DNA from 4 places in the Serratia sp. NFX21 genome. Region 2 is predicted to be linked to each of the others. Evidence: predicted binding sites of a transcription regulator. Region 2 holds the regulator's gene; each other region holds the start of a gene.
What was found. Region 2 encodes PhoB, which activates phosphate uptake and scavenging genes when phosphate is short. Its sites were predicted from a motif close to CTGTCATAAAACTGNCNNAT; they were not measured.
Positions count from the first base shown of each region.

Region 1: phoA (alkaline phosphatase) is a predicted target of PhoB. The motif match lies at 1,656-1,675, and genes of this name have one in related genera.
Region 3: pitA (inorganic phosphate transporter PitA) is a predicted target of PhoB. The motif match lies at 1,645-1,664, and genes of this name have one in related genera.
Region 4: opgB (phosphatidylglycerol--membrane-oligosaccharide glycerophosphotransferase) is a predicted target of PhoB. The motif match lies at 1,499-1,518, and genes of this name have one in related genera.

Region 1 is NZ_CP183196.1:2,045,601-2,048,724, forward strand. Features, by position in the region: gene phoA (alkaline phosphatase) at 157-1,584, opposite strand; gene ACNT1W_RS09730 (glutathione S-transferase N-terminal domain-containing protein) at 1,722-2,429, opposite strand; gene ACNT1W_RS09735 (antibiotic biosynthesis monooxygenase family protein) at 2,608-2,955, shown strand.
Region 2 is NZ_CP183196.1:1,527,605-1,530,728, forward strand. Features, by position in the region: gene sbcD (exonuclease subunit SbcD) at 1-724, opposite strand, end outside; gene phoB (phosphate response regulator transcription factor PhoB) at 926-1,615, shown strand; gene phoR (phosphate regulon sensor histidine kinase PhoR) at 1,640-2,956, shown strand; gene ACNT1W_RS07200 (PstS family phosphate ABC transporter substrate-binding protein) at 2,973-3,124, shown strand, end outside.
Region 3 is NZ_CP183196.1:184,809-187,932, forward strand. Features, by position in the region: gene ACNT1W_RS00935 (helix-turn-helix domain-containing protein) at 1-169, shown strand, start outside; gene ACNT1W_RS00940 (NAD(P)/FAD-dependent oxidoreductase) at 174-1,370, opposite strand; gene pitA (inorganic phosphate transporter PitA) at 1,670-3,124, shown strand, end outside.
Region 4 is NZ_CP183196.1:3,815,493-3,818,616, reverse strand. Features, by position in the region: gene opgB (phosphatidylglycerol--membrane-oligosaccharide glycerophosphotransferase) at 1-1,339, opposite strand, end outside; gene ACNT1W_RS17930 (ABC transporter substrate-binding protein) at 1,606-2,541, opposite strand; gene ACNT1W_RS17925 (ABC transporter permease) at 2,558-3,124, opposite strand, start outside.

The DNA of each region.
Region 1 (3,124 bases), 520 kb from region 2:
TTTACATTGGTTTCTCAACGGGTGGGACAGAGAATTATTGCGGTAAGTACGAGCTCTTCAATATAGCAGTTTTGGGCGAAGCGGTGAAAACCCTATTCATCACTTGCAAGAGCAGGGACGAATAGGGTCGGCTTAATCAGTTACCAGGTTATTAACTTACTTAATCGCCATCGCATCACGCATGGTATAGAACAGATCCGTCTGATCGGTCAGGCCAACCACGTTGGCGGCATGTGGGCCGTAAGCTGCCACCCGCAATTGAGTCCCGGTGTGCCCCTGCGAATCTTCTTCTGAGTTGCCGTAGCTGATGGTCATCGGTGCGCCATCTTTGGTGGTCAGCGTTTGCGTCAGGCCTGGGGCCTTGGCTTCGGCGGCGATAATCTGGCTGGAATGGGCATGGTCGGCGGTGACTATCACCAGGGTGTTGCCATCTGCGCGGGCGAATGCCAGGGCTTTCTGAACCGCTTCATCCAGATCGACGGTCTCGCCAAACTGGCCGCACGGGTTGGCAGCATGATCCTGTTTGTCGATCGACGCGCCTTCAATCTGCAGGAAGAAGCCGTTTTGGTTGGTTTTCAGCAGGTCGATGGCTTTTTCAGTCATCGCCGCCAGCGTCGGGATATCCGCAGTGCGTGCCGGATTATTTTCACAGGTCACCGCAGGCTGGTCGATATTGCCGTGATAAGTGGCTTTCGGCCCTTGCCAGCGCACTGGCATATTACCGGCGGCAAACAGCCCGAGCAGGGGTTTCTGCTGGTTGGCCACGCTGACGGCGTTCAGGGCATCGAGGTTTTCGACCCACTGATAACCCAGAGCGGCTGCCTGTTCTTTTAGCGATTTTCCCTGCCATTCGCCGCTTTTTGCCAGCTGATTAAAGGATTTTGCCCCACCGCCCAGCGTGACGTCGGCGCGAGCCTTCAGCAACTGCTCACTGATGGAGCCACGGCCGCCGTTTTCCAGCGCGTTGGTGGCACATTTTTCGCTGGTTTCTTCTGGGCCGTAACATTTGCGCGAGGTGACATGGGAAATTTGCGCCGCCGGCGTGGCGTCCTGCAGTTCGGCGGTGGACACATTCCCGGTGGCTTTACCCGCCGCCTTGGCGATTTCCAGCAGTGTCGGCTGGTCTTTGCCATTGACGTCAACGCCCAGCGCGCCGTTATAGGTTTTTACACCGGTTGACCATGCGGTCGCCGAGGCGGCGGAGTCGGTGACGTAATCCGGTTTGTGGGTTTTCTTGTCCAGTGAGTAATGGGTGTATTGACCGGTCAGCGGCAGGGCATCAATGCCTTTAAAATAGCCGCCCGCCCCTTCGGCGTAGTTACGCGCCGAGGTGATTTCCGAATCACCCATGCCATCGCCGATCAATAAAATCACGTTTTTGACCGTTTTGTCAGACAAAGAAGCCTTCAACGCGGCCGTTTGATCGCCACTCAACCGGCGTGCGCCACCGGGCTCCACGATGTTGCCGCGTGCCGCACGTTCGTAAAGGCTGGCGGTATTGACCGGGGTTTCATCGGCGAAGGCGGCGGAACAGAGTAAGGCGGATAACACGGCGCCGGCGATCAAAGAAACTGGCTGCAGCATGGGAAAGCTCCTTGTCGTAATAAAAAAATATAAATAGCATCAGTTTGTTACGCAGGGAGAGTAGTGCAGAGGTGTGACACTTTTATGACGGTAATTGGGGATAAAAGGATAGCCGGGCGGCTATCCCAGGCTATCCATTATTCGCTGCGGGCGGGAATATTCAGGCCGCGTTGTACTGCCGGACGGGCCAGACCGCGCTCCAGCCATTGCCCTACCCGCGGGAAACTATCGAACTCGACCAACTCACGGGCTTCATAAAAGCCGATCAGGTTACGTACCCAGCCCAGCAATGAAATATCGGCGATGCTGTAATCCTGCCCCATGATCCAGTCACGGCCTTCAAGCCGGGTTTCCAGCACGCCGAGCAGGCGTTTGGATTCATTTTTATAGCGTTCCAGCGGACGTTTATCCTCATATTCGCGACCGGCGAATTTGTGGAAGAAGCCGACTTGACCGAACATCGGGCCCACCGCCGCCATCTGGAAAAATACCCACTGGATGGTTTCGTAGCGCAGGGCAGGATCCTGCGGCAGAAACTTGCCGCTTTTTTCCGCCAGGTACAGCAGGATAGCGCCGGATTCAAACAGCGCCAGCGGCTTACCGTCCGGGCCGTTGGGATCGATGATCGAGGGGATCTTGCCGTTCGGGTTCAGTGACAGAAATTCCGGCGTCCAGGTTTCGTTGTTGCCGATATCGATCAGGTGCGGTTCATAAGCCAGACCTATTTCTTCCAGCATGATGGAGACCTTGACACCGTTGGGCGTTGGCAATGAGTAAAGTTGTAGTCTTTCCGGGTGCTGAGCGGGCCAGCGTTTGACGATCGGAAATTGGGTTTGGTCGAGCATGACGAGTCCTCGGGTTGACGGTTTGCGTATTGAGTATTGCACCAAAACTAACCTGTTGTGAGGTTAAACCGTGAGGTCAAAATGTGCTTTCAGCGCTTTCTTCCCGGCGGCAATTAGACGAAGCATGGCAACAGGGTTCGCGTTAGGATAGGTGATATCCCTCTGACAGGAGCTTCCTATGATTGCCGTTATTTTTGAATTGCAGGCCGCCGACGGCCAGCGCGAAACCTATCTTGAATTGGCGGCCGAATTGAAGCCACTGTTGGCAGAAATTGACGGGTTTATTTCCATTGAACGCTTCCAAAGCCTGGCCGATCCGCAGCGGCTGCTGTCACTGTCTTTTTGGCGTGATGAAGCCGCAGTGCAGCAGTGGCGGAACATCGAACAGCACCGCGCCGCACAAAAGCGTGGTCGCCATGGGGTATTGGCACAGTACCGCCTGCGGGTGGCGGAGGTGGTACGGGATTATGGTCTGGATCAGCGGGATCAGGTGCCGCAGGACAGCCGCGGCTATCACGCCGATTGACATCCCCTGGGGTTTATCTTATTGATAACAGATGAACAGAAACCGTTTTGCATTCGCGCAGATTATTATCACCATTCACAGAGTGGTGGGATAGCGCGTCTGTTTTAAGCGAAACCCCGCCAGTCAGGCGGGGCAAAAGGTCCTCCGACTGGCAATATCCCCAGGAGGC
Region 2 (3,124 bases):
GAATATGTTCGGATTTGGCGACGTTCTGCGCGCGGTGTATATGCCCCAGCGCGATGTAGTCGGCCGGCGGGAAGGCCTGGGCCGGGAAGGCGTCCAGCGTGCCAATGTAGATATCGCGCACCGAATCGGAGGTGGTGACGCCCACGGTGGTCAGGTGGCCGGTGGCAACAATCGGCAGTGGCAAGCCCAGCGCATCGCGACGCGCGCAGGCCGCTTGGTACAGCCTTTGATAATGGTCGGCGATAGCCTCTTGCAGCGCCTGCTGTTTTTGCACTCCGGAGTCGCCGGCTCGGCTGGTGAGCAGATCGCGTGGGCGCAGGAAAGGGATGGCACAAAGTACCGCACCCGGCTGACCATCGCGCTGATTCAGCACCAGAATTTGCTGTTCGGTTTCGCTCTGTGCGTTGGCAATCACGGTGGTATTCAGGCAGGAAAGCAATTCACGCGATTCATTCAAGGTTGCCACGGAGTCGTGGTTACCGCCCAGCACCACCAACTGGCAGCCGGTGCGCTGCAGATCCACCACGAATCGGTTATACAGCTCACGGGCATAACTTGGCGGCGAGCCGGTATCGAACAGGTCCCCGGCGACGATCAGCGCATCCACCTGCTGTTGTTCGATCTGTTCGATCAGCCAGCGCAGAAAAGCCTGATGTTCGGCGGCGCGGCTCTTGGTGAAAAAATACTGGCCAAGATGCCAGTCAGAGGTGTGGATCAGGCGCATGACACTCCCGGGGCGATAGAGTAATGGCAGGGATTATAAAGGGAATATGATGTTTCTGTATTATTAGAAATAATCGCTATGCTTACTGCCTATGACACCCGGTTTATTTCATGGCTATTTATTTCATAAATCTGTCACAAAACTGACGCATAATGGCGCCCGCAATCAACTGTGATCGCTAACACATTGGCAGGATTGACGATGGCAAGACGCATACTGGTGGTGGAAGACGAAGCGCCGATCCGTGAGATGGTGTGCTTTGTGTTGGAACAGAATGGTTACCAACCGTTGGAAGCTGAGGATTATGACAGCGCAGTGACGCGCCTGTCTGAGCCGTTCCCTGATTTAGTGTTGCTCGACTGGATGTTACCCGGAGGTTCCGGCATTCAGTTTATTAAACATATGAAGCGTGAAGCGATGACCCGCGATATTCCGGTGATGATGCTGACCGCACGCGGTGAAGAAGAAGACCGTGTCCGTGGGCTGGAGGTCGGGGCGGATGATTACATCACCAAACCCTTCTCGCCGAAGGAGCTGGTGGCGCGCATCAAGGCGGTAATGCGCCGTATTTCACCGATGGCGGTGGAAGAAGTGATTGAAATGCAAGGGCTGAGCCTGGATCCTTCTTCACACCGGGTGATGGCCAACGAGCAGGCGCTGGATATGGGGCCGACAGAGTTCAAATTGCTGCACTTCTTTATGACTCATCCAGAGCGTGTTTATAGCCGCGAACAGTTGCTTAATCACGTCTGGGGCACTAACGTTTATGTGGAAGACCGCACCGTTGACGTGCATATCCGTCGGCTCCGTAAGGCGTTAGAGACCAGTGGTCATGACAAAATGGTTCAAACCGTTCGGGGCACCGGCTACCGATTCTCAACGCGCTACTGATCGCGACGCGCTGGAGAATATGCCGTGCTAGAACGTCTATCCTGGAAGAGGCTGGCCCTGGAGCTGGCCCTTTTCTGCTTGCCTGCCTTGCTGCTGGGGCTGATTTTCGGTTATCTGCCCTGGTTGCTGCTGGCCTCCGTGCTGGCGGCGCTGGTATGGAATTTCTACAACCAACTCAAACTTTCCCACTGGCTGTGGGTTGATCGCAGCATGACGCCGCCCCCTGGGCGCTGGAGCTGGGAACCGCTGTTTTACGGCCTTTATCAGATGCAGCAGCGTAATCGCCGTCGGCGGCGTGAACTGGCGCTGTTGATCAAACGCTTCCGCAGCGGCGCGGAATCGCTGCCCGATGCGGTGGTGATGACTACCGTCGAAGGCAATATCTTTTGGTGTAACGGTTTGGCGCAGCATCTGCTGGGTTTCCGCTGGCCGGAAGACAATGGTCAGCACATCCTTAACCTGCTGCGTTACCCGGAGTTCAGCCACTATCTGCAACAGCAGGAGTTCACCCGGCCGTTGACGCTGCAGTTGAACAATGAGCACTACGTCGAATTCCGCGTGATGCCTTATTCCGAAGGGCAATTACTGATGGTGGCGCGTGACGTCACCCAAATGCGCCAGCTGGAAGGCGCGCGACGCAACTTCTTCGCCAACGTCAGCCACGAGCTGCGTACCCCGCTCACGGTGTTGCAGGGCTACCTGGAGATGATGAGCGACGAAGAGCTGGATGGTTCGCTGCGCGGCAAAGCGCTGGGCACCATGCAAGAGCAGACCCGGCGTATGGATGGGCTGGTCAAACAGCTGCTGACGCTGTCGCGGATTGAGGCGGCGCCTAACGTCGAGATGAACGAACGGGTCGATATCCCACTGATGTTGCGAGTGTTGCAACGCGAAGCGCAGTCGTTGAGCGGCGGCAACCATGAGATTAGCTTCCGGGTGAACGAACAGCTCAAGGTGTTCGGCAACGACGACCAACTGCGCAGTGCGGTATCAAACCTGGTGTACAACGCCGTCAATCACACGCCAAAGGGCACCAATATTGAAGTGAGCTGGCAACAGACGCCCAACGGTGCGCAGTTCCAGGTCAGTGATAATGGGCCGGGTATCGCCGCCGAGCATATTCCGCGCCTGACCGAACGTTTCTATCGCGTCGACAAGGCCCGTTCACGCCAGACCGGCGGCAGTGGGCTGGGGCTGGCGATCGTCAAGCATGCGCTCAGCCACCATGACGCGCGGCTGGAGATCCTCAGTGAGCAGGGGATTGGCACCCGATTCATCTTTACCTTGCCTAACCGGTTGATTGTACCCGCAGCTTTGTCAGAGAATGCGGTGAAAAATTAACGCGCGAGAGGCTGGTATGATCCGAATGACCCGAGGGCTGTTGCTTTGCCTGGCGCTGCTGGTGAGCCGTGGCGCGTTAGCGCAGCCGGACGGCATGCTGTCCGGCAACCTGTCGAGCGTCGGTTCCGATACGCTGGCGAATCTGATGGCGCTGTGGGCGCAGGACTT
Region 3 (3,124 bases), 1.3 Mb from region 2:
CTTATCGCGGCGCCTGGAACGGGCCAGGCAGCAAGTGACCCAAACGACGCTCACGCTGACCGCCATCGCGCTGCAATGCGGATTTAGTTCACCGGGGCAATTCAGTACCCAATTTCGTCGCTATTTTGGCCTGACGCCGTCCGCCATGCGGCTGACTCTCGGGAGATAGCGGCTTAGTCTTCGGCTGCCAGCGCCTGGGCACAGGCCCAGGCCGAGCTCCAGGCCCACTGGAAGTTATAGCCCCCCAGCCACCCTGTCACATCCACCACTTCGCCGATAAAGTACAGGCCCGACACCTTGGCGGCCTCCATGGTCTTGGAGGACAACTCTTTGGTGTCGACCCCGCCGAGCGTCACTTCCGCCGTGCGATAGCCTTCGGTGCCGTTCGGCTGTACCCGCCAATTTTGCAATGTTTCGACCAGCGCAGCCTGCTGTGTCGGGTTCAACTGCTTCAAGGTAACTTCTGGTAATTGCCCCAGCGTCTGTAAACATTCCACCAGACGCTTTGGCAGGTGCAGCGCCAGGGTGTTTTTCAGGCTTTGATTCGGATGAGCCTGGCGTTGCTCATTGAGGAAGCCCGCCAGATCGAGCGCAGGAAGTAAGTTAACGCTTACAAACTCACCGGGTTGCCAGTAGCTGGAAAGCTGCAATACCGCCGGGCCGGACAGGCCACGGTGGGTGAAAAGCAGGCTCTCACGGAAGCTAACGCCGTTTTCGGCAGTGATCACCGCCGGTACAGAGACTCCAGACAGGGTTTGCAGGTGTTCCAGCAACGGTTTATGCAGCGTGAAAGGCACCAGCGCGGCGCGCGTCGGCAGAACCTTCAGGCCAAACTGCTCCGCCAGCTTGTAGCCGAACGGGGAAGCGCCCAGCCCCGGCATTGACAGACCACCGCTGGCCACCACAAGTGAGCGAGCGCTCACTTTCTCGCCATTCAGCACCAGCTCGAAGCCTTCGTCCGTTTTTTCCACCGCCAGCACTTCGCTGCGCAGACGTGTCGTCACCTGGCCCAGCTCGCACTCTTTAACCAACAGTTCGACCACCTGCTGCGCCGAGTCGTCGCAAAACAGCTGCCCGAGCGTTTTCTCGTGATAGGCAATACCGTGGCGATTGATCAGATCGATAAAATCCCACTGGGTGTAACGCGCCAGTGCAGATTTACAAAAATGCGGGTTATTCGACAGGTAAGCGGCCGGTTCGGTGTACATATTGGTAAAGTTACAGCGTCCGCCGCCGGACATCAGGATTTTGCGGCCCGGTTTTTTGCCGTTGTCGAGCAGCAGCACCCGGCGACCGAGTTGCCCTGCCTGCGCCGCGCAAAACATACCCGCTGCGCCCGCACCTATTACCACGACATCAAACTGTTCCACCTGCGCCTCTCTATAAAAACCACAATCGCGACAAAAGGCCGCCATATTACGCCGAATCGCTACCGGTAACCGGCAACTTTACGGCGGCAGATTGTAAAGCCATGACGCTGACAACGCCATAGTAAGAAAATATTACAACGGACCAGGCAGCATAACGCGCTGATATTTCATATCTTTGTCATGCCATCGCCATCATTTCGTCATGTCCAAATCAAAAAAACGTCATATTTTCCTTTTCCCCGGGCCCGGTTGTCACGGATAATGCGCGGCGTTCATGTCCACAAACTGGCGTAACGCTTATGCTGCATTTGTTCGCTGGCCTGGATTTCCATACCGGCCTGATGTTAATTCTCGCATTGTTGTTCGTGTTGTTTTATGAAGCCATTAATGGTTTTCATGATACGGCCAATGCGGTTGCTACAGTAATTTATACCCGTGCCATGCGCTCGCAACTTGCGGTCGTGATGGCTGGTTTGTTCAACTTTCTTGGCGTGATGCTCGGTGGTTTGAGTGTTGCTTACGCCATTGTTCACCTGTTGCCAACAGATCTGTTGTTGAACGTCAGTTCAGCACACGGATTAGCCATGGTCTTTTCCATGCTGCTGGCGGCTATCATCTGGAACCTCGGCACCTGGTATTTCGGTCTGCCGGCCTCCAGTTCTCATACGCTGATTGGCGCAATTATTGGTGTGGGTTTGACCAACGCACTGATGACCCACACTTCGGTGGTGGATGCGCTTAACGTCCCGAAAATGATTGGTATTTTCCTGTCATTGCTCATCTCGCCACTGGTTGGCATGATGGTCGCCGGGTTGATGGTGTTTGCCTTGCGCCGCTATTGGAGTGGCACCAAGAAACGCCAGCGTATCCACATGACCCCTGCTGAACGTGAAAAGGTCGACGGCAAACGCAAGCCGCCGTTCTGGACCCGTATCGCTCTGATCCTGTCGGCTATCGGCGTTAGCTTCTCGCACGGCGCCAACGACGGCCAGAAAGGTATCGGCTTGATTATGCTGGTGCTGATCGGCGTTGCACCGGCCGGCTTCGTGCTCAATATGAATGCAACCGGTTATGACATCACCCGTACTCGTGATGCCGTGGCCCACCTGCAGCAATATTATGAGCAGCACAGCGATGCCCTGTCGCACGTGGTCGCTCTCACTCCGTTGGTGCCAAGCCCGGATGAGGACGTCTCGCCGGATAAACCCGTCGAGTTCCACTGTGACAGTGCCCGCGCCATGCCGGCAATTCAGCTTGCCTCCGGGTTGCTGAACAATCTGCAAAGTTACGATCAACTGTCGGTAGATCAGCGCAGCCACCTGCGCCGCCTGCTGATGTGCGTAACAGACACCGCAGACAAGATTGCCAAGCTGCCGGAAACCTCAAGCCAGGACCAACGTTTCCTGAAAAACCTGCGTCAGGATCTGCTGCAAACCGTTGAGTATGCACCGATCTGGATTATCGTCGCGGTTGCTCTGGCGTTGTCACTCGGCACCATGGTCGGCTGGCAGCGTGTAGCCACCACCATTGGCGAGAAGATCGGTAAGAAGGGCATGACCTACGCTCAGGGCGTGTCGGCTCAGATGACCGCAGCCTTGTCGATTGGTGTCGCCAGTTATACCGGTATGCCGGTTTCCACCACCCACGTGCTTTCTTCGGCAGTAGCCGGGACCATGATCGTGGACGGCGGCGGCGTACAAAGCAAAACCGTGAAGAATATCCTGTTGGCCTGGTTGTTGACCCTGCCGATTTCG
Region 4 (3,124 bases), 2.3 Mb from region 2:
CCATCACGTCCAACACCGTGGCACCGTTGTCCAGCGTGCTGCGCTTCTCGTTATGCAGCGCGGTCTGTGGGTGGGTGCCGTCGATAATAAAGAACAGATTACGGCGTTTCTGCTTGGTCAGAATGTCATAAGCGGTGTTGTTCATCGCCAGGTGATCCGAAGACACCACGATAACGGTATTTTTGAAGTACTCGGACGCTTTGATTTTGTCGATCAGCGCCGCGATATGTTGCTGGCTGCAGGCCACCGCGCTTAGCGAGCGGTTTTCTTTGTTCTGCCAACTGAACGACTTTTTGCTGCAACTGGCGGAGATAAAACCGTCCGGGTGATGGGTGTCGACGGTCAGCGCAAACAGCGAGAACTTTTTATCCTGTTTCGACAGCTCGACAAACTTGTCGAACACCAGATCCAGCACGGTATCGTCGTACCAGCCCCAGTCATTTTTGTAGCCCGGATCGCTGACCTGCCCACGCAACTCCTTGAAGCCATACGCATGGTCAAAACCGTGCGATTTCAGGAAGGTATCTTTGCCGGCGAAGGCCAGTTCGGCACCCTGATAAAAGTAGTTGTCGTAACCGGCGGATTTCAGCACGTCACCCAGGCAGACGTTTTCCGGATAAAAGGTGGAAACGGCGCTGGAGGCGTTGCCGTCAAAGGGGGCAAACAGTGGGATACCGCACTGCGAAGACACCATACCGGCAATGGTATAGCCGGTGCCGGGCAGCTGTTGGGTATTGCTGAAATCGATACTGTTTGCGCGGTGCTGGTTCAGTTCGTCGGTCAGGCCGGGGAAGAGATCTGCATCCAGATAGGTTCTTTCCAGGCTTTCGGCATAGATATACACCAGGTTCGGCGCTTTACCCTGCATGCTCTTTTTCGGCGCTTTGTAATAGGTATCAAAGTCGGCGGTGTCACCGCTAATCTGGCTTCTGACCAGCAGGGAGATATCCTGAAAAGCCGGGGTGGTGCCGACGGAAAACAGCGCCAGCAGCACGGCGAGCACGCTATAAACCACGCTGCTGCTTTTTGCCTTGCGCCGCACCAGGCTCCAGGTCAGCACGCTGAAGATCAGCGCCAGCACCGCCAGCAGGCCGATAAACGGCAGCAGGTATTTGCCAACGCCGGCACCCTTCAGGCTGCTGGTGAGGGTGTAGAGCACCGCATCGGTAATGCCATCGCCGGTAAAGTAGTTACTGGCGATCAGCACCACGTTAAGGATCAGATAGCTGCCCAACAGCGTCAGCAGGGCGGCCAGCCACCAGCGGTTGGCGGCGGCTCGGGTCCGGTAGATGAGAATTGAGGCTAAAAAAAGTGCAAATGAAATTAATGCTGAAACCATCCACCGTACCCTGTCTGATTAAAAAGAAAATCTTAACTGCTCTGACAAACGCTATTGAGCCGCGCACAGCGCGAAAGAGGAAGGGTATAGCGCATTGAAAGCACCAGGGTCAATGCGTGTTTGCATTGCCTCGCCGCGGCAGAGTGCGATTGGCGTTTTTTGTGACATTACTGTGACACTAATCACGTCTGAGAGCAGCAGAGCGCAAAATAGGCCCTCTCCTTGGGGAGAGGGTCAGGGAGAGGGGAAACAGACCAACGCGCCCTTTAAGGCAACTCCACCGCATACTGCTCTACCGGGGTGATTTTCTTGATCAGCTTATTGTCGAACAGGAACTGTTCATAGGCCTGATAGCGCGCTTTATCCAGCCTGGCCGGATCGCGGGCGAACAGCGGCAGGCTGGCCTGCCAGGCCTGTTTGTTCAACTCGGTATTGAGTTCCGGGTGGGCCTTGGCGAACGCCAGCCAGCTTTCCTGTGGGTGAGCCTGCAGGTAATCGTTGCCTTTTTTCAGCGCCGTGAGGAATTTTTTGATTTTCGGCTCGCCTACCGCGTCGCGATTGGCGACGATAATCAGTTCGTCGTAGGCTGGCACGCCGTAGTCTTCCACGTTAAACACCACCGGACCCTTGCCCTGCAACTTTAGCTCCAGCGCTTCGATATTACGATATCCGCCAATCACCGCATCAACCTGACCTGCCAGCAGGGCGCTGGTCAGTTGGAAATTAACGTTGATCAACTTACCGTCGTCAGGGTTGAGGTGTTCATGCTTGAACATGGTTGCCAGCGTGGCCTGTTCGATGCCGCTGACCGAGTAACCGATTTTTTTGCCCTTCAGCCCTGCCGGGGTGGTAATGCTTTTATCCAGCGTAATCACGGTATTGAGCGGTGAATTAATCAGGGTACCCACGCGCACCAGCGGCAGGCCCTGATCGGCAAAGAAATGCAGCTGCGGCTGATAGGTGATGGCCAGATCGGCCTGTTTTGCCGCCACCAACCTTGGTGGTAGCGCCGGATCGGAAGGCGGCACAATCTTGACGTCCAGGCCTGCGGCCTTGAAGGCACCGATCTGCTCGGCCACCATAATCGGCGCGTGATCGGGGTTGATATACCAGTCGAGCACCAGCGTCAGTTTTTCTGCGGCGGTAGCTTGCCCGGTCAGCGTGGTGCAGAGCATCAGTCCGCAGAGGGTTTTATTAATCATTGTGGATCCCTTGTTATCAGTCATTTTCCGGCGCCCAGTCGATCAGGCGTAGCAGCAGCGCGTCCACCGTCACCCAAAGCAGGACGGTCATCAGCACCAGAATAAACAGCGCGGCAAAACAGACGTCGGTCTGCATGCGCGCGTTGGCGTTCAGCATTACGTAACCCAAACCTTCCGCCGAGCCGACCCATTCACCGATGATCGCGCCGATCGGGGCGACGGCGGCGGCCATGCGTAGCCCGGAGCCAAAGGCCGGCAGTGCCGCCATCAGCCGCACGTGCCGCAGTTGCGCCCAGGGAGAGGCGCGCAGGGTGCGGGCCAGATCGAGATAATCGTTATTGACCCGGCGCAGTCCGTCGAAGAAGGCTGAAGTGACCGGGAAGAAGATCACCAGCACGGCCATCACCACCTTGGCGCTCATGCCAAAACCGAACCACAGCACCAACAGCGGGGCCAGTGCAAACACCGGGATAGCCTGACTGGTTAGCACCAGCGGCATTAGCCAGCGTTGCAGCCGCGGGGAATAAATCATGCACAGCGCCAGTACGGCACCGAGCAACACCCCGGCCAGCAGGCCGCAGGC